Regions from separate parts of the Methylobacterium sp. UNC300MFChir4.1 genome, predicted to be linked through region 3. Evidence: riboswitches for the same ligand, from Rfam matches in the RefSeq annotation. Region 3 holds a riboswitch; each other region holds the start of a gene.
What was found. Region 3 has a riboswitch for cobalamin ahead of BMY19_RS26755 (ribonucleoside-diphosphate reductase subunit alpha). Riboswitches for the same ligand answer to the same signal wherever they lie in the genome.
Positions count from the first base shown of each region.

Region 1 (7,458 bases), on a different contig from region 3:
CGCGGCGGCGAGCCGGGTCTTGGCGATGATCAGGCACCCGGCCGTGTCCTTGTCCAGCCGGTGGACGAGGCGCGGCTTCTGGCCGTCCGGACCCGTGAGGGCGGCGAGCAGGCCGTCCACGTGCCGGACCGTCCCCGAACCGCCCTGGACCGCGAGGCCGAAGGGCTTGTTGAGGATCATCATGTCGGCATCCTCGTAGAGGATCAGCGACCGGATGAAGGCGGCGTCGTCCTGCTCGCGGGCGGCGCTGCGCGGCCGCTCGGTGGGCTGGTCGAGGCGCAGCGGCGGCACGCGCACGCTCATGCCCGGCTCCAGCCGGTCGTTCGGCTTGGCGCGCTTGCCGTCGACCCGCAACTCGCCCTTGCGGACGATGGTCTGCACGCGGGTGAAGGGCAGGAGCGGGAAGCGGGCGGTGAGGAAGCGGTCGATCCGCATCCCGGCCTCGTCCGGCTCGACGGTCAGGGTCTGCACGCCGGAGGCGAGGGTCGCGGAGGCGGCGGCGCGCTGCTCGCGCCGGGTCGGACCGGGCGCGGGGGCAGAGGCGAGGGCTGGGGATGGGGCCGCCGAGCGCTTGGCCGGCGGCCGGCCGCCGGGCTTGCCCGCCGCGGCGTCGCGCGGTGCGGCGGCCTCGCGGCGCGGCTTCGGCGGCCGGGCCGGCGCCGGGGCCGCAGCGGCCTGCGCGCCCCAGGGATCGCGGGTGCCGGCATCCTCGCCGCGGTTGCGGGCCGCGCGCTCGGCGGCGTCGCGGGCGCTGGTGCGCGGGCCCGTGCGGGCGCGGCCGTCGGCCTGGGCCTTGCCGCCCCTGAACTTGCTGACGCTGGACTTGCCGGCCTGAGGCTTGCGCCCCGTCGGCCCGCCGCTTCTGGGAGGTCGTATCGTCATGCTTCCGCCGGCACCCGTCTCCGCGTCGGACGGAGCGTCCGGGCGCATGGGCCGCGGCGTCGCGGACGTCCGGACCGATGGGATTGCCCGGCTGTAGCATCGCCCGCGCCGACCGGCAAAGGCAGTGGGCCGGCCCGGTCCGTCAGGGCTCCGCGCGCCACGCGTCGCGGAGGCGGTCCTTCAGGCCGGCGGGGAAGAGGTCGGGACCGCCCGGCACGTCGAGCCCGTCCAGATCGCACCACCGCGCCACGCAGGCGGTGCCGGAATCCTCGTGGAAGACGAAGCGCTCCTGCCCGTCGAACCGCCCCGGCGGCAGGGCGACGGGGAACAGGAACAGCACCTCGTGCCCGACCTGCCCCTCGTGCGTGAAGATGTTCTCCATGACGCGGGGGCCGCCGAGCACCGAGACGGTGACGCCGAGCTCCTCCCGGAACTCCCGGATCAGGGCGTCCTCGACCCGCTCGCCGAACGCGACGCTGCCGCCGAGCGGCCGGACGCCTTTCAGCCGCCCGTCATCCGCGCGGACCTCGGCCACGAGCAGGCTGTTGCCGCGCCGGGGCAGGCCCAGCGCCTTCACGCGAATCTCCGCAGGGGGCCGCCAGACCGTCATCCCGCAGGGGCTAGCCCGTCGTCGGCGCGGTCGCAACGGACCGGCGCACTGCGCGCCGATCCACGGCAACAACCGGACACACGGTTGACGCCCGCCCCCGCTACGGCCAAGCTGTGCTCGACGGTTCCCCTCGGGGATCAAAAGGGAACGCGGTGAGGGGTTCGCCCCGAAGCCGCGGCTGCCCCCGCAACTGTAAGCGGCGAGCCCTTCACCACCACGTCACTGGGTCACCCCGGGAAGACGGTGCGAGGGCGGCGACCCGCGAGCCAGGAGACCTGCCGTCAGCCGTGGTCACACGCGAAACGCGCCGGGCGGGGTGTCCTGGCGGGTGTCGAGGCGCCGCCAGTCCCGAGGGGAGGCGGCCGCCGAGGCCTCGTTCGCGGTGACGTGCCACAGCAAGCGCGCCCGCGACGCCGTTCCCCATGCCCGTCTCCGCCGTCCCGAGCCCCTCGAGCCCTGTCGCAGGACGCCGCCGCGCGCCCGCGCAGAGAGAGGCTTTCGCACGGCGGGTGCATTGTAATGTTATTACAATGCCTGTAGGACGCGGGGGCCGGCGCGCGCCGCGCACGGACCGCTTTCCCCATGTCTCCATCGACCCATCGCTCCTGCCTCGGCGGGCGGGCCCCCCTCTGCGGCGTTCTCCTCGCGCTCCTCGCCAGTCCGGCCGCCGCCCAGGAGGCGGTCACGCTGGATGAGCTGTCGGTCGCGGGCGCGGGCGGCGACCCGGGCCGCCTGCCGCCGAACGGGCTCAACCTGCGCACGCGCGACCGGACCGCGAGCCGCCTCGGCCTGACGCCGCTGGAGACGCCCGCCAGCCTCGACATCGTGTCGGGCGAGACCGCGCGGCTGCGCGGCCAGGACACGATCGCCGAGGCCGTGACCCAGGACGCGACCGGCATCACCACCATCGCGGCGCCCGGCAACGGCAACGGCGCGTTCACGTCCCGCGGCTTCGCCGGACCGAACTCGATCCAGCAGCTCTACGACGGCACGCGCTTCTACGTCGGCGCCAACACCGTGACCTTCCCGTTCGACACGTGGAACGTCGAGCGGATCGAGGTGCTGCGCGGGCCGTCCTCGGTGCTCTACGGCGACGGCGCCATCGGCGGCGTCATCAACGTGGTGCCCAAGAGGCCGGTCTTCGTGCCGATCAACGCCGCCCGCGCGGTGATCGGCACCGACGGGGTCGCGCGGCTCGCCCTCGATTCCGGCGGCCCGCTGGGCCAGGCTGAGTACGGCGACACCTTCGCGTACCGCCTCAACGTCAGCAGCAACCGCGCCGACGGCTGGATGCGGCCGAAGGGCGATTTCCGCAACCTCGCGGTCTCCGCCGCCCTGCTGTTCCGGCCGAGCGCCGACCTCGCCTTCACCCTGAGCCACGATCTCGGCTACCAGGAGCCCGCCCGCTACTGGGGCACCCCGCTGGTCGAGGGACGGATCCCGGATCTCATCCGGTTCAACAACTACAACGTCCGCGACGCGAAGATCACCTGGGCCGACAACTGGACCCAGCTCAAGACCGAGTGGTCCCCCTCGGCCGACATCACGATCCGCAACACCGCCTACCGGCTGACCAGCCGGCGCCACTGGCTCGACGTCGAGCAGTACAGCTACAACCGCGGCACCGGGCTCGTGGACCGGGGCGACTACCTGGAGATCTACCACAGCCAGGAGCAGGTCGGAGACCGCCTCGACGCGACGGTCCGGGGCAGCCTGTTCGGGCTGCCGAACCAGTTCGTGGCCGGCTTCGACGTGAATCACATCGACTTCCGCCACACCAACAACTTCTATTTCGACGCTCCGACAACCAGCGTACCGCTCACCGGCTACGATCCGGGCCTGTTCCCGCAGAACGGCCGGGCGCGTCCAGCCTACGCGACGCAGACGAGCCAGGCCTCGGTCTTCGCCGAGGACCGGGTGATCCTGTCGGACAAGCTGTCGTTCCTCACCGGCGTGCGCCTCGACGTGCCGACGCTGAACCGCGAGGACCTGCAGACGGGATCGCGGTTCGAGAAGACCTACCGGGCGCTCGGCTACCGGTTCGGCCTCGTCTACAACCCGACGCCGGACAGCGCGCTCTACGCCCAGTACAGCTTCGCCACCGACCCGGTGAACAGCCTGATCACGCTGTCGCAGTCGCTGGCGGGCTTCAAGCTCGCGACCGGCGATCAGGTCGAGATCGGCGCCAAGGGTCTGGCCTTCGACGGCGCCCTCGAATGGACCGTCGCGGGCTACCGGATCGTCAAGGACAACCTGATCTCGGCGATCCCCGGCCAGCCGACGCTGTCCACGCAGGTGGGGAGCCAGTCCTCGCAGGGCTTCGAGCTGGCGCTCGGCTGGCGCTTCGCGCCGGGCTGGCGGCTCGACGGCAACCTCGCGCTCCTCCACGCGCAGTACGACCGGTTCGACCAGACGGTGAACGGCGCCACCGTCTCGTATGCCGGCAACCAGCCGATCGACGTGCCCGAGCGCGTGGCCAACCTCTGGCTGACCTGGGACGTCACCCGCGACTGGACCGCGCGGGTCGGACTGCAGAACGTCGGGCAGGTCTACAGCGACTTCGGCAACACGGCGCGGCGCCCCGCCTACAACCTCGTCAACGCGGTCCTGGACCATCAGGTGACGGCGGATTCGCGCCTGTCCGTGCGGGTCTACAACCTGTTCGACAAGGTCTACGCGATCTCGGGCAACGCCGTGAACGGGGTCGGGACCAACTGGCTGCTCGGGCGCCCGCGCTCGGTCGAGGTCGCCTACACGGTGACGTGGTGAGCCGACCGCGCCGGCTCGGCAAGGCGGGACGGCGCTGGCTGCTCCTGTTCCACCGCTGGGCCGGGATAGCCGCGGGGCTGTTCTTCGCGCTGTGGATCGGCTCCGGGCTGGTGATGCTCTACGTGCCGTTCCCGGCGCTCACCGAGGCCGAGCGGCTGTCGCGGCTCGCCCCGATCGCCTGGGATCAGGTCGCGGTCGCGCCGGACAACGCGCTCCGCGCCGGCGGGCTCGCCGGCGTGCCGGCCGCCTTCGGCCTGGAGATGCGGGGCGACGAGCCGGTCTACCGGATCGCCGGCCACGACGGCACCCGGGTGACGGTCTCGGCACGGACCGGCGCGCGGCTCGGCCCGCTGACACCCGCAGATGCGCTGCGTGTCGCGGCCGGTGGTGCTCCGGCTGCGCAGTCCGAGTTGGTCGCGCGCGACCAGTGGACCGTCACGGCCCGCTACGACCCGCTCCGGCCCTTCCTGAAGGTGGCCCTCGGCGACGCCGCGGGGACCGAACTCTACGTGTCTGCGGTGACCGGCGAGATCGCCCTCGACACGACACGCTTCGAGCGGGGCTGGAACTGGGTGGGTTCGGTGGCGCACTGGATCTACCTCACGCCGCTGCGGGCCCGGCCGGAGCTGTGGCGGACGATCCTGTTGTGGCTCTCCGGTTTCGCCGCCCTCGGCGCGCTGAGTGGAGGCGCGATCGGGATCTGGCGCCTGCGCCTTCGGCGGCGCTACGCGGCCGGGGCGGTCACGCCCTATCGCGGGCTGGCGCGCTGGCACCACCTGCTCGGCCTCGCGGGGGGCCTCGGCTTGAGCACGTTCATCGTCAGCGGCTGGATCTCCATGAACCCGAACCGCTGGTTCAGCGCGACCAGCCCGCCGGTAGCGTTGCGCGCCGCCTATGCTGGAATCCCGCCGGCGCTCGGCCTCGATCCGCACCGGCTCCGCGATGGCGCCCTGCCGGATACGCGCACCCTGCGCTTCGCCGCCATCGGCGGACGCTGGTGGATCGTCACCGAGACGGCGGACGGCCTCCGGACGGTCGCAGCGGACGGCGCGACCGCCCTCGACGCGCGCAGCATCGCGACGGCCGCGGCAGACGGTTTCGCGGACGGTCCCCTCCGGTCGATCCGCCCGCTATACGCCTACGACGCCTACTGGTATCCCCACGGGGCCGACCCACGGCCGCTTCCGGTGCTGCGCCTGCGCTTCGGCGACGCGGCCGCCACGTGGCTCCACGTCGATCCCCGGGACGGCACGATCCTCCAGCGCCTAGACCGCTCGGGCCGGATCAACCGCTGGCTGTTCGACGCCGCGCACCGGCTCGACCTGCCGGGGCTCACCGGCAACCGCCCCCTGCACGATACGGCCCAGTGGGTCCTGAATCTCCTGGCGGCGGGCATCGCGGTCACCGGGATCGTGGCGGGCTGGCGCAGGCTGCGTCGGACGCTGTCCGCCTGAGGTCGGTTTCAGCGTGTGCTGTCGAGCGGTCGAGATCGGCCCGGCGGTGGCTTCCGATCCGATCCGGTCGTGCCGCGCATCAGGACGACAGCCCGAAGGCGGACGCAGATACCTCCACGTCCGGCCTGTGCGCCTGTCGGTATTCACGGGGGCTCACGTCGTAGCGATCCTTGAAGCGGCGCGCGAAATGCGCCTGGCTGCTGAAACCGCAGCCATAAGCCAACAGGCCGATCGACAGGTGGGCGCAGGCCGGGTCGCCCAGGCGCTTGGCTGCCGCCTTCAGGCGGCGTCCCCAGATGTAGTCGGAGATGTGCCGGCCGCGCTCATGAAACAGCTCCTGCAGCCGCCGCAACGACACGCCCATCGCGGCGGCGAGCCGGGGCGGGTCCAGGTTCGGGTCGCTCAGGTTCGCCTCGACATAGGCCTTGGCGCGCTGGACCGTGACGTTGCCGTGGATGGAACGCGGCGCCTCCTGCGCCATCCGTTCGGCGAGGCTCGCCACGATCAGGTCGACGCCGATCGATGCCATGCGCTCGGCCGCGTCAGGAGTGAGGCGATCGCTGACCCGGACGAGTTCCTGAAGGTACGAGCCCGTCAGGGTCGTCGAGGCGAGGTGTGCTGCGGCCGTGAGCGCGGTGTAGAGTCGGGACGGGCCCAGAACGGTCTCGAAACGCTGGCGCGGCAGATCGATGACCAAGGAGTCGCCGGTCTCCGCCTCCATCACGGATGAACTCGAGTCGAGCAAGATGAGGTCGCCCGGCTTGGTCTTCGCCTCCCGGTCAAGCTGCTGGATTGTATCCCGTCCGGACAGCTTCAGGAGCACGAAAACCCGATCGGGGTTCCCGCGGCGTCGCGCTTCGGCGTCCGTGATTCTGGTCCGCACGGTTGTGTGCCAGAAATGCGAGATCGGCATCGCGCCGATACACGTCACGTCCAGCCGTCCCTGGAACGGGAGACCGTCCGGCGTCTCGATCTCGGCAGGCACGAGCCGCTCGCAGACCAGTTCCCGCCATTGGCGGACCGCGTTTCTGGGATGAATCCCATCTGTCGAGAAAAACGGTTGCATCCGCCGCCCTGGGCACCCCTGTCGCCACCCGGTGGCGAAGATCGGGAACCCCGGCGTTTATTGTATATAATCTACCTTCACAACAGGTTAGACGGGGGACAAGGGGCGGAGCAGCGGCGCCCGGCCAAACAGCGCCGTCCGGAAGCGGGCCGGCGATGATCCATCCCTCTCGAGCATCATCACGATCACGCGGCCTGATGTCCGACCCTAGAACCGCGCCGTCAGGAACAGCCGCACGTTCCGCCCCGGCAGCAGGATCTCGTCCTTCTTGAACGAGGTCGAGTTGCGGATATCGTCGTTCAGGAGGTTGCGGCCCTGGAGGCCGAGGGTGATCGCGCTCGCCCCGTAGACCGCGGGATCGACGGCCTTGGTGTAGCTCAGCTCGGCGCGCAGGTCGTCGTAGCCGGGGGTCGGCGTCTCGTACACCGCCGTGGCGTCGTGGCTGAAGGCGTGGAGCAGGTTCACCCGCGCGAACCATCCGTCGGCCCGCAGGTAGACGCCGCCGCCGAGCCGGTAGGGCGGGATGCGCGGCACGTTCGCGCCGTTGTCGAACTGGGCGCGGACGAAGTCGAACTGCGCCTCGACGCCGGCGAAGCCGTTGCCCACCGGCACGAGGTCGTACTGGCCGATGATCTCGGCGCCGTAGAAGGTCGCGTTCTGCTGCTGGTAGACGATCT
Region 1 is NZ_FOCS01000015.1:54,591-62,048, forward strand. Features, by position in the region: gene BMY19_RS19620 (RluA family pseudouridine synthase) at 1-882, opposite strand, end outside; gene BMY19_RS19625 (NUDIX hydrolase) at 1,025-1,492, opposite strand; cobalamin riboswitch at 1,597-1,790, shown strand; gene BMY19_RS19630 (TonB-dependent receptor) at 2,075-4,261, shown strand; gene BMY19_RS19635 (peptidase) at 4,255-5,715, shown strand; gene BMY19_RS19640 (helix-turn-helix domain-containing protein) at 5,795-6,781, opposite strand; gene BMY19_RS19645 (TonB-dependent receptor) at 6,989-7,458, opposite strand, start outside.
Region 1: another riboswitch for cobalamin. It lies ahead of BMY19_RS19630 (TonB-dependent receptor); the one in region 3 lies ahead of BMY19_RS26755 (ribonucleoside-diphosphate reductase subunit alpha).

Region 2 (7,458 bases), on a different contig from region 3:
AGACGAGGTAGCGGCCGTTCACGAGCGCCGCGACGTCGGAGATCAGCGACTCGCTCTGGATCTCCACCGGCAATCCGCGCCGCTCCGCGTACGCCTCCACCTCGGCGATGACCGGGTTCAGCCTGTTCTCGAAGACGAGCTTGACCGAGCGGATCCGGCCCTCGGCCAGGAGCCGGCCGATGACCATCCGGTAGAACGCGAAGGGCGGCTGCGGATAGTGCGGATCGACCCAGGTGCTGAAGATGTCGCCCGACCGGATGTGGATCAGGAGCTGGTCGTCGGGCTTCACCGGGAAGCTCTTCGGCAGGCCGTTGAACAGCGGCCGGATCACGCTCTGCACGATCGCGCGCGAATCCGTCGGCCCCCGCAGCGCGGTCACGCGCTCGAACTGCGTCGGGTCGAAGTACAGGCCCGACAGGAAGTAGCCGTCCGCCGGCAGCGGCTCGTCCGGCGGGATGAAGGTGAGGCCGTCGCAGGTCAGCCGCTCGGTCAGGAAGATCACCTTGCTGCGGTCGACCTTGGGCACCTTGATGTATTTCAGGTTGAGCGCCTTCGCGATCGTCACCGCGATGATGTACTGGACGAGGCAGTTGCCGAAGGCGCCGTTCTCGAACAGCGACAGGCCGACCAGGGCATGGCTGGCGCGGTCGGGCGCCGACTGGAGCGCGTAGGTGACGTAGACGTTGGCGCCGGGCGTCTCGTTCAGGAGCGTCACGTCGAGGCCGAGCATCGCCCGCAGCGCGATCAGGTCGACCGCGGCCTCGTCGGCGCGGATGCCGATGCCGGCGATCCGGGCCGGTTCAGGCGCGGCGATCCGGACCGCGCGCGCCCAGGCCCGCTCGTCGGGGACGATCGCGGCGACGAGGGCGTCCGGGGTCGCGGTCCAGCCGGCAAGGTCCGGCTCGGCCCACGTCACGCCGTCCTGCGAGACCGCCACCGCGACGTCGCCAGGCTCCGCGGGAACCGCCCCCTCCCCCGGCCGCAGGGCGACGGAATGGATCGGGAAGCGGCCGCCGAGGTCGACCTCGAGCCACGTCGTTCCCGTGCCCGCATCGGAGACGATCCGCGGCTCACGGCCGGCCGCGAGATCGACGAGAACCGGGGTCGGATCGTCTGTCGGGGCCATCGGGTCTCCGAGAGTTCAGCGCCCGCGCCGGGGCCGGGCGGGTATCGGGTGCGGCGGTGCCCGCTCCGGGGCGCGGCCGTCAAGCCCGCCCCGATCGCGGGGCGGGCGCGGGAAACGGCCGCGATCCGGCGCCGCTCCGTTGTGTCCCGGCGGTCATGCGTCTACAACGGCCGGGCGACGGTGCCCCGGAGACGGGGTGAAAAGGGAATGCGGTGAGGGGTTTGAAGCCCCGATTCCGCGGCTGCCCCCGCAACTGTGAGCGGCGAGCGCCCGCCAAGCGCCACCGGAGCGATCCGGGAAGGCGGTGGGCGCGCCGAGCCGCGAGCCAGGAGACCTGCCGTCGCGACAGGATCCCGCAATGCCGCCGGTGGGGCGGCTGGAGACGCTTCTGATGACGACGCAAACCCTCGCCCCCATCGCCGCCGGCACCCGCGCGTCGGAGCGCCCGATCGCCGTCGCACTCGCGGCCGTGCTGGGCCTCGGCCTGCTGTTCATGGCGGGCTTCTCGCCGGCGATCGCGCTCCACAACGCGGCGCACGATTTCCGGCACACCCAGAACTTCCCCTGCCACTGACGTCCCCGGACCAGGGATGATCATCCGGCTCCTGTCGGCGGCCCTCGCCGCCGGCTTCTTCGCGGCTGCCATCGTGACGGGCCTCGAACTCACGCTGACCTCGCCGCTGATCGTCGCGGCCGAGCGCTACGAGCAGCAGGAGGCGCCGAACCGGGCTGCCAAGGCGCTCCCGATCAAGGCGTTCCCGATCGTGCTCGCCCATGCCGGGCACGACCACGCCGCGCCCGACGCCGCGCCGGAATGGCAGCCCGCGCCCGGCCTGCCGCGGATGGCCTTCACCGGGCTCGCGACACTCGTGGGCGGCGTCGGCTACGCGCTGCTGCTCGGCGCGGTGATGCTCGCCTGCAGCCGCGAACCCACGCCGCAGGTCGGCCTCGCCTTCGCGGTGGCCGCCTTCGCCAGCGTCGCGCTCGCGCCGGGTCTCGGCCTGCCGCCGGAACTGCCCGGCAGCGCGGCGGCCCCGCTCGCGACGCGGCAGGCGTGGTGGGTGATGACCGCCGCGGCGACCGGCATGGGGCTCTACCTGATCACGATTCGCCGCGCGCTGATCACGATCCTCGGGGGGCTCGTCCTGATCATCGCGCCGCACGTCGTCGGTGCCCCGCAGGCGCCCGAGGCCGCGTCCGAACTTCCGGCCGCGCTCGCCGCGCAATTCGCCGCGCGGTCGCTCGCCATCAGCTTCGTGTTCTGGATCCTGATCGGGCTGGGGCTCGGCTGGGCGTGGCAGGCCTTCGCCCGCGGCGCGGATCGGGGAGCGGCCCGTGCCTGAGACCGTTCTCTACGTCTGCACCACCTGCCGCCGGCCGGACGACGACCCCGACGGGCCCCGCGCCGGGGCCCGCCTGCTGGAGGCGCTTCGAGCGCGGAGCGGCGCCACGCCGGACCTGCGGGTCGAGGCGGTGGAGTGCCTTTCGGTCTGCAAGCGGCCCTGCACCGTGGCGGTCGCCGCGGCCGACCGCTGGACCTACGTCTACGGCGACATGGATCCGGCCGCCTCGGCCGAGATCATCCTCGGCGGGCTCGCGGCCTACGCGGCGACCCCGGACGGCATCGTGCCCTGGCGCGAGCGTCCGGAGGCGTTCCGCAAGGGCGTGATCGCCCGCATTCCCCCTTTCCCAGAACCCCGCCCGGTCCCCGCCGGCACCCTGGAGCCCGCGGAATGACCCTCGTGAACAAGATCCCCTGCACCATCGTCACCGGCTTCCTCGGGGCCGGCAAGACGACCCTCGTCCGCCACGTGGTCGAGAACGCCAAGGGGCGCCGCCTCGCGATCCTGGTGAACGAGTTCGGTGATATCGGCTTCGACAAGTCCTTCCTGGCCGCCTGCGGCGTCGAGGGCTGCACCGAGGACGCCATCGTCGAGCTGCCGAACGGCTGCATCTGCTGCACGGTCGCGGACGATTTCGTGCCGGCGCTGGAGACCCTTCTCGGCCGCGCCGAGCCGCCGGAGCACATCCTGATCGAGACCTCCGGCCTCGCCCTGCCGAAGCCGCTGGTCCAGGCGTTCCAGTGGCCGGCGATCCGCTCGCGGGTGACCGTCGACGGAGTGGTCGCGGTTGTCGACGGCCCGGCGGTGGCCTCGGGCGCCTTCGCGGAGGATCCGGAGGCCCTCGCGGCCCAGCGCGCCGCCGACCAGTCGGTCGACCACGACAACCCCCTGGAGGAGGTGTTCGAGGACCAGCTCCTCTGCGCCGACCTCGTGGTCGTCAACAAGGCCGACCTGATCGACGCCGCGACGCGGGCGCGGGTCCGCGCCGAGGTCGAGGGGCACCTGCCCCGCGCCGTGAAGGTGGTCGAGACCGAGAACGGCGCCATCGACCCGCGGGTGCTGCTCGGCCTCGGCGCGGCCGCCGAGGACGATCTCGACGCCCGCCCCTCGCATCACGGCGAGGGCGAGGACCATGACCACGACGATTTCGAGACCGTGGCGCTGCCGGTGCGCCCGGCGGTGACCGCGGGGGATCTCGCGGCCCGGGTCGAGGCGGCGGCCGAGGCCGCCGGCGTCCTGCGCATCAAGGGATTCGCCGAGGTCGCGGGCAAGCCGATGCGCCTCGTGGTGCAGGGTGTCGGCCGGCGCGTGACCCATCACTTCGACCGCCCCTGGCGGGCCGGGGAAGCCCGCGACGGGACGCTGGTGGTGATCGGCCTGAAGGGCTTCGACAAGGACGCCGTCGCTTCGGCCCTCGCGGGATGAGGCCGGTCGCGCACGCCCGCCCGGACTCGCTCTAGGGGTCGCCGCGGTGCACCTCGTGCGCATCGATTCCGTCTCCCTCGACGAGGGCGAGGCGGCCGTGGATCTCGGGCAGGAGCCCGGCGACCTCGTGGTGCTGTCCTTCACCGACAGCGACCTCGCGTCGGTCGGGCAGACCCACGCCGCGGAGCCCGGCCTGCCGAGCCTGCGGCTCGCGAAGCTCGCCAGGCTGCGGCACCCGCTCTCGGTCGACCTCTACGTCGAGCGCGTCGTGGCGCGCGCCAAGGTCGTGGTGATCCGCTGCCTGGGCGGCCTCGATTACTGGCGCTACGGGATCGAGCGCTGCGCCGAGGCCGCGCGGGCGCACGGCGTCGTCCTCGCGGTCCTGCCGGGCGACGACCGGCCGGATCCGCGCCTCGCCGCCTTCTCCACCGATCCCGACCTCGCCGGGCAGCTCGACGCCTATTTCCGGGCTGGCGGCCCCGACAATTTGCGGCGGATGCTGCGGCGCCTGGCGATTCGCCTGGGCGCCGACGGACCGGTCGAGCCGCCCGTGCCGCTCCCGCGCGGCTTTCCCTGGTGCCCCGGTTGCGGAGTTCTTCCCTTCGAGGCAGCCCTCGCCGCGGCCGCAACCGCGGTCCCGCTCGCCGGAGCGCGCAGCGCGGCGGAACCCGTCGCGCTCCTGCTGATCTACCGCTCCGCCGTGCTCGGAGGCGACACCGGCCCGTTCGTCGCCCTCGCCGCCGCCCTGCGGGCGCGCGGGATCGGCGTGCTCCCGATGGCCGTGTCGAGCCTGAAGGAGCCGCAGGCCGCCGCCGCGGTCGCCGCGGCCGTGCGCGCGCGCAGGCCCGATCTCGTGATCGCCGCCACCGCCTTCTCGGCCCGCGAGGACGAGACCGGCTTCGTGCTCGACGGCGGCGACTGCCCGGTGCTGCAGGCCTTCACGGTCGGGTCGCCCCGCGCGGCCTGGGAGGCCTCCGCCCGCGGTCTCGGCGCGGCCGATCTCGCCATGCAGGTCGCGCTACCGGAATTCGACGGCCGGCTCTCGGGCTTCCCGATCTCGTTCAAGGAGGAGAGCGCCGAGATCGCCGGCTTCGCCGAGCGGCGCGCCGTGCCCTACGAGGCCGGCATCGCCGCGCTCGCCGACCGGGCCGCGGGATGGCTGCGGCTGGCCGCCCTGCCCCGGGCGGCGCGGCGCGTCGCCCTGGTCCTGTCCGACTATCCCGCCCGCGGCGGCCGGGCCGGGTTCGCGGTCGGCCTCGACACGCCCGCGAGCGCCCGCGCGATCGCCGCCGACCTCGCGGCCGCGGGCTACGCGGCGGGCGCGCTTCCGGAGCCCGGAGCGCTGATGGCGGCGCTCACGGAGGGCCCGGCCGCGTTCCGGGTGCCGCTCGCGGCCTACGCGGCGTGGTGGCGCACGCTCTCCGAGGACGTCCGCGCCGCCGTCACCGACAGCTGGGGCGAGGCCGAGGCGGACCCGGCCTGCGTCGACGGCGCCTTCCGGTTCCGGGTGGTCCGGGACGGCGGCCTCGCGGTCTTCCTCCAGCCCGACCGCGGCCGCGACCCCGATCGCAAGACCGGCTACCACGACCTCGACCGCGTTCCGACCCACGCCTACCTGGCCTTCCATCTCGGCCTGCGGCAGCAATTCGACGCCCTGGTGCAGCTCGGCACGCACGGCACCGCGGAGTGGCTGCCGGGCAAGGCCGTGGCCTTGTCGCCCGACTGCTTCCCGGCGCTCTGCGTCGGCGGGCTGCCCGTGATCTACCCGTTCATCGTCGACGACCCGGGTGAGGCCGCGCCGCTCAAGCGCCGCCTGGGCGGGGTCGCGCTCGGGCACCTGACGCCCGACACCGCCGTCCACGCGCTGACGCCCGAGGCGGCCCGGCTCCGCGAGCTGGTGGAGGAGTATTCGGCGGCCAGCGTGCTCGACCCCCGCCGCGCCGACCTCATCGCCCGCGCCATCCTGGAGGAGGCCGGGGCGGCCGGACTGCTGGACGGTGCCGGGATCGGCGCGGACACGCCGATGGACGAGGCGCTGACGCGGCTCGACGCCCATCTCTGCGATCTCGGCGAGACCGTCTTCCGCGACGGACTGCACGTCTTCGCCCGCGCCCCGGACGGGGCCGCGGACGCCGTCGCGGCGAGCGCCGCCTCCGAGCGGGCCGGCCTGCTCGCGGCCCTCGACGGGCGGTTCGTCCGGCCCGGCCCCTCCGGCTCGCCGTCCCGTGGGCGGGCCGACGTGCTCCCGACCGGGCGCAACCTCGCGACCCTCGACCCGCGGGCCATCCCGAGCCGCGCCGCCGCGCTCCTCGGCGAGCGGGCGGCCGCCGCCGTGGTGACCCGTTATCTCCAGGACGAGGGCGCCTATCCGGCCCGGATCGTCATGGATCTCTGGGCCTCGCCGACCCTGCGCACCGGTGGCGAGGACGTGGCCCACGCCCTGGCCCTGATGGGCGTGCGGCCGGTCTGGGACCATGCCAGCACCCGCGTCACCGGCTTCGAGATCCTGCCCCTCGCCATGCTGGACCGGCCGCGAATCGACGTCACCGTCCGCGTCTCCGGCGCGTTCCGCGACACCTTCCCCGACACGCTGGCGTTGCTCGACCGCGCCGCCCGCGCCGTGGCGGACCGGGACGAGGCCGACGACGAGAATCCCCTCGCGGCGGCGCGCCGGCGGGGCGATGCGTCGGTGCGCGTCTACGGGGCCGCGCCCGGCCGCTACGGCGCCGGCACCGCCGCCACGGCCCTCGACGGCGCCTGGGACGGCCGCGCCGACCTCGGCCGCGCCTACCTGGCCGCGAGCGGCCACGCCTACGGCGACCGCGACGGGCCCGACGCCGATTTCGCCGCCCGCGTCGCGGCGGCCGACGCCTATCTCCACGCCTTCGACGTGGCCGAGCGCGACCTGTTCGACGGCGACGCCGCCGTCGACGCGATGGGCGGTTTCGCGGCGGCCGCGGCCCTGGAGGGGGCGAGCCCCGCCCTCTACAGCCTCGACGTGTCGGTCCCGGAACGGCCGAAGGCGCGGACGGCCCGGGAGGATTCCGCCCGCCTGATCCGCGGGCGCCTCGCCGATCCCCGCTGGATCGCGGCCCAGCTGCGCCACGGCTACCGGGGCGCGCAGGAGCTCGCCCAGGGGCTCGACGCGGTCTTCGTCCTGGCCGCCGCGAGCGACGCGGTGACAAATGCGGGCTTCGAGGCGCTCTACGCGGCCTGGATCGCCGACGCCGAGGTGTTCGAGCGCCTGCGCGCCGCCAACCCCGCCGCGGCCCGCGCGATCCTGGAGCGGTTCGACGCCGCCCGGGACCGCGGCCTCTGGCACAGCCGACGCAACGCCCTCCCGGCCGACGCCCTGCTGCGCGAGGCCGCCGAGTGAGCGCGGCCCCGCATCGGCGCGCCCTGCCCGAGGCGCCGGCCCGCCGGGGCTGGTGCCCCGGTCTGACGCGTCCCATGCCGACGGGCGACGGCCTGCTCGCGCGCGTCCACCCGCCGCTCGGGATCCTGACCCTCGATCAGGCCCGCGCCGTGGCGGAGGGTGCGCGGCGCTTCGGGAACGGGCACCTG
Region 2 is NZ_FOCS01000001.1:661,614-669,071, reverse strand. Features, by position in the region: gene BMY19_RS03235 (discoidin domain-containing protein) at 1-1,126, opposite strand, end outside; cobalamin riboswitch at 1,288-1,483, shown strand; gene BMY19_RS03230 (CbtB domain-containing protein) at 1,518-1,700, shown strand; gene BMY19_RS03225 (CbtA family protein) at 1,717-2,469, shown strand; gene BMY19_RS03220 (DUF1636 domain-containing protein) at 2,462-2,863, shown strand; gene cobW (cobalamin biosynthesis protein CobW) at 2,860-3,894, shown strand; gene cobN (cobaltochelatase subunit CobN) at 3,941-7,270, shown strand; gene BMY19_RS03205 (precorrin-3B synthase) at 7,345-7,458, shown strand, end outside.
Region 2: another riboswitch for cobalamin. It lies ahead of BMY19_RS03230 (CbtB domain-containing protein); the one in region 3 lies ahead of BMY19_RS26755 (ribonucleoside-diphosphate reductase subunit alpha).

Region 3 (7,458 bases):
GTCACCGCGATTCGCGCCGCCCCGAAGAAGTCCGTCGCCTTGTCCGGCGTCCAGGCGGGCAACACCGCCCTGTGCTCTGTCGGCCGGTCGGGCAACGACCTGCATTATCGCGGCTACGACATCCGCGACCTCGCCCGCGACTGCACCTTCGAGGAGATCGCCCACCTCCTAATCCACGGGAGCCTGCCGAACACCGTTCAGCTCGCCGCCTATCGGCGTCGGTTGCAGGGCTATCGCGGACTGCCCGCCATCGTCCGCACCACCCTGGAGGCACTACCCGCGGCGGCCCATCCGATGGACGTGCTGCGCAGCGGCGTCTCGGCGCTGGGCTGCGTCCTGCCGGAGGCACCAGAGCAAACCGCTGCCGGCGTCCGGGAGATCGGGGACCGACTGCTCGCCTCCCTCGGCTCGATGCTGCTCTACTGGCATCATTACACGCGGCACGGGCGCCGGATCGAGGTCGAGACCGACGACGAGTCTATCGGGGCGCATTTCCTGCACCTCCTGCACGGCCGGGCACCGAGCGAGATCGAGCGCCGCGCCATGCACGTCTCGCTGATCCTCTACGCCGAGCACGAGTTCAACGCCTCGACCTTCACCGCCCGGTCGATCGCCGGAACGGGCGCCGACCTCTATTCCGCGATCACCGGCGCGATCGGCGCCCTGCGCGGCCCCAAGCATGGCGGCGCCAACGAGATCGCCCTCGACAGCCTCAAGCGCTATGCCGACCCGGACGAAGCGGAAGCCGACATCCGCCGCCGGATCGAGGCGAAGGAGGTGGTGATGGGCTTCGGCCATCCTGTCTACACCGTGGCCGACCCGCGCAACGCCATCATTCACGACGTGGCCCGCACGCTGGCGCTGGACTCGGGCGAGGGCGAGTTGCTGGCAATCGCGGAGCGCGTCGAAGCGGTCATGGGCGAGAGCAAGAAGATGTTCGCCAACATCGACTGGTACAGCGGCGTCGCCTACCACCTGCTCGGCATCCCGACACCGCTTTTCACGCCGCTCTTCGTCATGGCCCGCACCTCGGGCTGGTGCGCGCACGTGATCGAACAGCGGGCGGACAAGAAAATCATCCGGCCCTCCGCCAACTACGTCGGACCGGAGAACCGCCCGTTCGTGCCGCTGGCTGCCCGCGCCGCGTCCATTGTCGCTCTGTCGCAGGTCGTCTGAGGCCGCAGGCCGAAACGATACCTCCTGTCAACGCGGATCCCGCAGCGTTGCGGGGTCTGCGCCGTTCGTGTGCGAGCACTCCGCTCCGCACTATCCAAGAAAGCGAGAGACGTTGCGTCGATGTCTTACGGTGGCTCCCCTGAGCGTTTCTGGCCCGCGAGCCTGATCTGGTGGCCGGTCAGCGCCCGGACGGTGTGCGTCTGGCCGGCCCGCCTGCCGCGCCCCTGCAACAGCAACCACCGCCCGTTCGTCGCGCGGCTCCTGCGGACCCGGGTGCGGATCGTTACGTGGGTCGCCGGAGGGGTGCCGTCGATCTCGTGTTCAACCGGGGTCACCGACCTCACTCGCGCAATCGCAGAGCCTGCTTGCGGCCATTGGCCGGGTAGGCCAAAGACTCGACCGGTCTGTCGCCCAGGAGATGCTCGCGGATGATGGCGTCGATACCGGCCTCGTTGACGCCGCCATAGACCGTTCCCTCCGGCCAGACCTGCACGACAGGCGCGAGGCTGCACGGGCCGAGACAGCTCGTCGTCGCGCTCATCATCCCTGATCCCGCAGTGCGCAGGCTTTGACCTTCCTGTTCGTTGCGCAGGTGCCCCCAGATTGCCGCGGCGCCGGCCTCGTTGCACGGGCCGCCCTGGCAGACGAGGACGCGGCGGTGAGCAGCCGCGACCACCGATCCAGTGGTGGCCGGGTGCTCGGCGGGCATGAACGGCTTTTCCCGGCCGGCCGTCTCCACGAGGTCGGAAACCAGATCCGTCAGGCGTTCGCTGGCATTGGGGCCCGGGCCGATCCGGATCGCCGGCCCCTCCGTATCCCATTCCAGCTGCCACCGGGCGAGCGTGCGCCCGATCCAGGCCCGGAAGCTCGCTTCCATCGGGAACAGGAGCGGAACGAGGCGGATCTCGCGGAAGGGTCGGCGCCGCAGGTTCGCGACCACCTCTCGCAGGGCCGGCTGCCCCTGCTCGGTGAAGGCGTAGGTCGCAAGCGCGATCTCGTGAAGGCCGGAGACTTGCCCGGCCAAGCGCTCCATCTCCGCCCGCGGTGCCGCCGCGATCGCGCTGCGCGCCACGAGCACCACGGCGATGCCGCCGGCCTCAATCCCAGGCAAGGGCGCCCCCGCTCTGGTACTCGATCACCCGCGTCTCGAAAAAGTTCTTTTCCTTCTTCAAGTCCATCGCCTCGGACATCCAGGGAAACGGGTTCTCGGTCTCGGGGAAGACCGCCTTCAGGCCGAGCTGGGCGCAGCGCCGGTTGGCGATGAAGCGCATGTACTGTTCGCAGAGAGCCGCGTTCAGGCCGAGAAAGCCGCGAGGCATGGTGTCCTGCCCGTAGGCAGCCTCCAATTCCGCCGCCTCGGACAGCATGCCCCGGATCTCGTCCTGGAAAGCGGGCGTCCAGAGATGCGGGTTCTCGGCCCTGATCTGGTTGATGACGTCGATGCCGAAATTGAGGTGCAGGCTCTCGTCGCGCAGGATATACTGATACTGCTCGGCGATACCGATCATCTTGTTGCGCCGCCCAAGCGACAGGATTTGCGCGAAGCCGGTGTAGAACCACATCCCCTCGAACACGACATAGAACGCCACGAGATCGCGCAGGAAGGCTTGATCGGCCTCCGGCGTACCGGTTTTGAACGACGGGTCGTCGAGGTGCTGGGTGTATTTGAGCGCCCAGGCCGCCTTGGCGGTGATCGAGGGCACCTCGCGGTACATGTTGAACAATTCGCCCTCTTCGAGGCCGAGGCTCTCGACTATGTACTGGAAGGTATGGGTGTGTACCGCCTCCTCGAAAGCCTGCCGAAGCAGATATTGCCGGCATTCGGGATTGGTCAGGTGGCGGTAGATCGCCAACACGATGTTGTTGGCTACCAGCGATTCCGAGGCGGCGAAGAAGCCGAGGTTGCGCTTGATCGCCCGGCGCTCGTCGGCGCTCAGGCCGTCGCGGGAATGCCACAGGGCGATATCGGCCTGCATCCCGACTTCGGTCGGCATCCAGTGGTTGTTGCAGGCGGCGAGATACTTCTCCCAGGCCCAACGGTACTTGAGCGGCAGGAGTTGGTTCACGTCGGCGCGGGCGTTGATCATCGCCTTGTCGTCGACGCGAACGCGACCGCGATCGGCGGGAATGGCGCCGAGCCCCGTCCCATCCGAGGGAAGCGGGGCGGGAGGCGTGAGGGGGGCGGGAGCGGAGGGCGTGGTCCAGTCGAGCATGGCGGATCCGGGATAGCGGGAGCGAAGGGAACCCGGAGGCGTGGCGCCTCCGGGAAGGACGGTCACTGGCAGGCTTCGCAGGTCGGATCGTCGAGGCTGCACGAGGCGGCCGGCGCCGCCACCGCGACGGCATTGAGCCGCCCGTCGGTGCCGCGCAGGGTCGATTTTTCGACTGCGGTCGCCCCGCGCGAGCGCAGGTAGTAGGTGGTCTTCAGGCCGCGCTCCCAGGCGAGCCGGTAGAGGGCATCGAGCTTCCGGCCCGAGGGCTCGGCCATGTAGAGGTTGAGCGACTGCGCCTGATCGATCCACTTCTGGCGGCGGGCGGCCGCCTCGATCAGCCAGGCACTGTCGATCTCGAAGGCGGTGGCATAGAGCGCCTTGAGGTCGTCGGGCACCCGGTCGATCTGCCCGAGGCTGCCGTCGAAGTATTTCAGGTCGGAGACCATGACGGCGTCCCAGAGGCCGCGGGCCTTGAGGTCGCGCACCAGGGCGGCGTTCACAACCGTGAAGTCGCCGGACATGTTCGATTTGACGAAAAGGTTCTGGTAGGCGGGCTCGATCGACTGCGCGACGCCGCAGATGTTCGAGATCGTCGCTGTCGGTGCGATGGCGAGCACGTTCGAATTGCGCATGCCGGTGGTGCGGACGCGCTCTCGCAGGCTCTCCCAGTCGAGGCGCGCGGAGCGGTCAAGGGTCAGGCCGCCACGAGCCTCCGCCAGGATCTCCACCGAGTCGATCGGAAGCACGCCCCGGCTCCACAGCGAGCCATCGAAGGAAGGGTAGCGCCCGCGCTCGGCGGCGAGATCGCAGGAGGCGGAGATCGCGTGGAAACTGACCGCCTCCATGCTCGCATCGGCGAAGGCCACCGCCTCGTCGGTCGCCACCGGCAGGCGCAAGGTGTGGAGCGCATCTTGGTAGCCCATGATGCCGAGGCCGACCGGCCGGTGGCGTAGGTTCGAGCGCCGGGCCTGCGGTATCGTGTAGAAGTTGATGTCGATGACGTTGTCGAGCATCCGCATCGCCGTGGCGATGGTTCGCTGCAGGCGGGCGTGGTCGAGCCCCTCCGGCGTGACATGGGCGGCGAGGTTCACCGAACCGAGGTTGCAGACGGCGACCTCGTCGTCCGACGTGTTCAGGGTGATCTCGGTGCAGAGGTTCGAGGAATGCACCATTCCGGCATGGCCCTGCGGCGAGCGCAGGTTGCAGGGGTCCTTGAAGGTGATCCACGGGTGGCCGGTCTCGAACAGCATGGTCAGCATGCGCCGCCACAGGTCGACGGCCCGTACCTGTTTGAACACCTTGACGCCGCCCGCCGCGGCCCGCGCCTCGTGCGACTCGTAAGCCGCCTTGAAGGCCGGGCCGGTGAGATCGTGCAGGTCCGGCACCTCGTCCGGCGAAAACAGCGTCCAACTGCCGTCCTCGGCGACGCGCTGCATGAACAGGTCAGGCACCCAGTGCGCGGTGTTCATGTCATGGGTGCGCCGCCTATCATCGCCGGTGTTCTTGCGCAGGTCGAGGAAGGCGTCGATGTCGACGTGCCATGTCTCGAGATAGGCGCAGACCGCACCCTTGCGCTTGCCACCCTGGTTGACAGCGACCGCCGTGTCGTTGGCGACCTTCAGGAAAGGCACGACACCCTGGCTCTCGCCATTGGTGCCTTTGATATGCGAGCCCAGCCCGCGCACCCGCGTCCAGTCGTTGCCCAGGCCGCCCGAATATTTTGCGAGTAGCGCGTTGTCGCGCACTGCGCCGAAGATGCCTTCCAATTCGTCCGGCACCGTGGTGAGGAAGCAGGAGGAGAGCTGTGGGCGGGTGGTGCCGGCGTTGAAAAGTGTCGGCGTCGAGGCCATGAAGTCGAACGACGAGAGCAGGTCGTAGAATTCGATCGCCCGCGCCTCCCGGTCGACCTCGCGCAGGGCGAGCCCCATGGCGACGCGCATGAAGAAGGCCTGCGGCAGCTCAAAGCGCACCCCGCCGGTCTGAAGGAAATAGCGGTCGTATAGGGTCTGGAGGCCGAGATACTCGAACTGCCCATCCCGCTGAGGGCGCAGAGCGGCGGCGAGCCGGCTCGTGTCGAAGCGCAGCAGTTCCGGATCCATTAGGCCGGCCTCCACGGCCCGCGAAAGGTAGGCCGGAAAGTACTCGGCGTAGAGCGTCTGCATCTCGGCGCTGCTCGCCGCAGCAGGGCAAGCGAAGATGTAGCTCAGGGCCTCGCCGCGCAGCCGGTCGAGGAGCAGGCGCGCGCTGACCTTGGCGTAGTTCGGCTCCTGCTCCACCAGGGTCCGCGCCGCCATGATGCCGGCCAGCGCCACTTCGTCGGCGGTGATTCCGTCGTAGAGATTGCGCAGGGTCTCGGCGAGGATCGGCCCGGGAGCGACTCCGTCGAGACCGGCGCAGGCTTCCGCCATCAGCGCCGCCAGGCGAGCGGCATCGAGCGGCGCGAGGCTGCCGTCGGGAGCGCGCACCTGCAACGTCTGCGCGGGGGCCTGCGCGCCTGCCTCGGCTGCCTTCTCCCGGCGGGCCTGGGCGCGAGCCTCGCGGTAGAGGACGTAGGCGCGAGCGACCTTGTGGTGCCCTTCGCGCATCAACGCGAGTTCCACCGCGTCCTGGATATCCTCGATGTGCAAGGCGCGCTCCGCCTCGGCCCGGCGGGTCAGGGTGGCGACGACGCTGTCGGACAGACGCGCGACCACATCGTGGACCCGGCGGGAGGCGGCTGCGCCGGAGCCCTCTACAGCCAGAAAGGCCTTGGTCACGGCCACGGCGATCTTTGCGGGATCGAAGGGCGAGACGCCGCCGTTGCGGCGGATCACCCTGAAGGGAGGCTCGGCGGTCGCGGATGTCCGCTCCGCAGCAAGACCTGGTAGCTGCCCCAAGGCAACGGGCGGATCTATATGAAGGGAAGACACGTGCAAAACCCCAATGATTGGGGGCCGCGTGCCGAAGGAGCGCCTGCGCGATGCGACGCCGACGGGCGTACACCGACCATGCGACCCACCGGGACACCCCGCCCGAGAGACGTTCGTCGATCGAGGCAGGTCTCCTGGCTCGCGGGTCGTCGCCCCTGCCTGGCCTTCCCGACGCGAACGCCAGTGACCGTCTTCGGCAGAAGCTCGCCGCTCACAGTTGCGGGGGCAGCTCCGGCGTCACCCCAGCGGGCTCACCGGATTCCCTCTTAGCCCCCGACCGAAACGACCGGGGGAACCTCGAACGCTAGGGATTGTATGGAGATGCGCCACAAACTCAAGATGCTGTGTTCACGTCCTGTGGATGACGGGGAGCAGAAAAGTTCGCGCTTGCGTTCCAGTCGCGGCACCAGAGGCGGCCGCCCTCCGTGATCGCCGCGCCCACTGCGCGCCCCACCGCTTCGCCGATGGGCGTGTGGAGGCCGGCGAACCGCTCCGCTTCACCGCGAGCCGGTGCGGCCGCGACGATGCAGTCCGTGCCCGTCCCCGAGACGACATGGCCGTCCGAAAGATGGCCGAGGTCGAGCAGCGCCACCGTCCGTGCCTGCGTCGCGATCGAGATTGTCTCGACCAGGGCGGCCTCCGACAAGGTGCTGGAGACGTGGACGAGGACGTTGATCGTCCCGATCCGCGATGGCATCGCCGATCGCGGCACGCCCACCCGTCCTCCGTTCGAGAGGCCGACCGTCGCAAGACATGTCGCGGTGATTCCCTCCACCTCTGCCTGGGCGAAGTGATGATGCCGCACGTCGCGGGAGGTCATCAGCGCGATGGCATCGACGAGGCCGGCCTCTGCCATCCTCCGGTCAAGGAAGGCGAAGGGATCGACGGTAGGCGGAAGGTCGGCGTTGCGGACTTCCAGCCACGCGACCGTCCGGCCTGTCCGGAAGCCGGGCTTGGTCATGGCCCAACTCAGCATCGCTTGCGGCTCTTCGAAGGCAGCGACAAGGAAGGGGCGGTCGAAGGTGACATGGAACGGGAGCGTCATGGCGTCGTCGATCCTGTCGTCCCGCAGGTGCGATGTCATCCTTGCGGATGAGGGTGCGCAACCGAAGTTGCCTCTCGTTTCAAGCGTGTCGCTTAAGACACATTCCACCGGCATG
Region 3 is NZ_FOCS01000031.1:6,909-14,366, forward strand. Features, by position in the region: gene prpC (bifunctional 2-methylcitrate synthase/citrate synthase) at 1-1,176, shown strand, start outside; gene BMY19_RS26745 ((2Fe-2S) ferredoxin domain-containing protein) at 1,517-2,287, opposite strand; gene BMY19_RS26750 (ribonucleotide-diphosphate reductase subunit beta) at 2,274-3,389, opposite strand; gene BMY19_RS26755 (ribonucleoside-diphosphate reductase subunit alpha) at 3,452-6,265, opposite strand; cobalamin riboswitch at 6,405-6,613, opposite strand; gene BMY19_RS26760 (adenosylcobinamide amidohydrolase) at 6,633-7,343, opposite strand.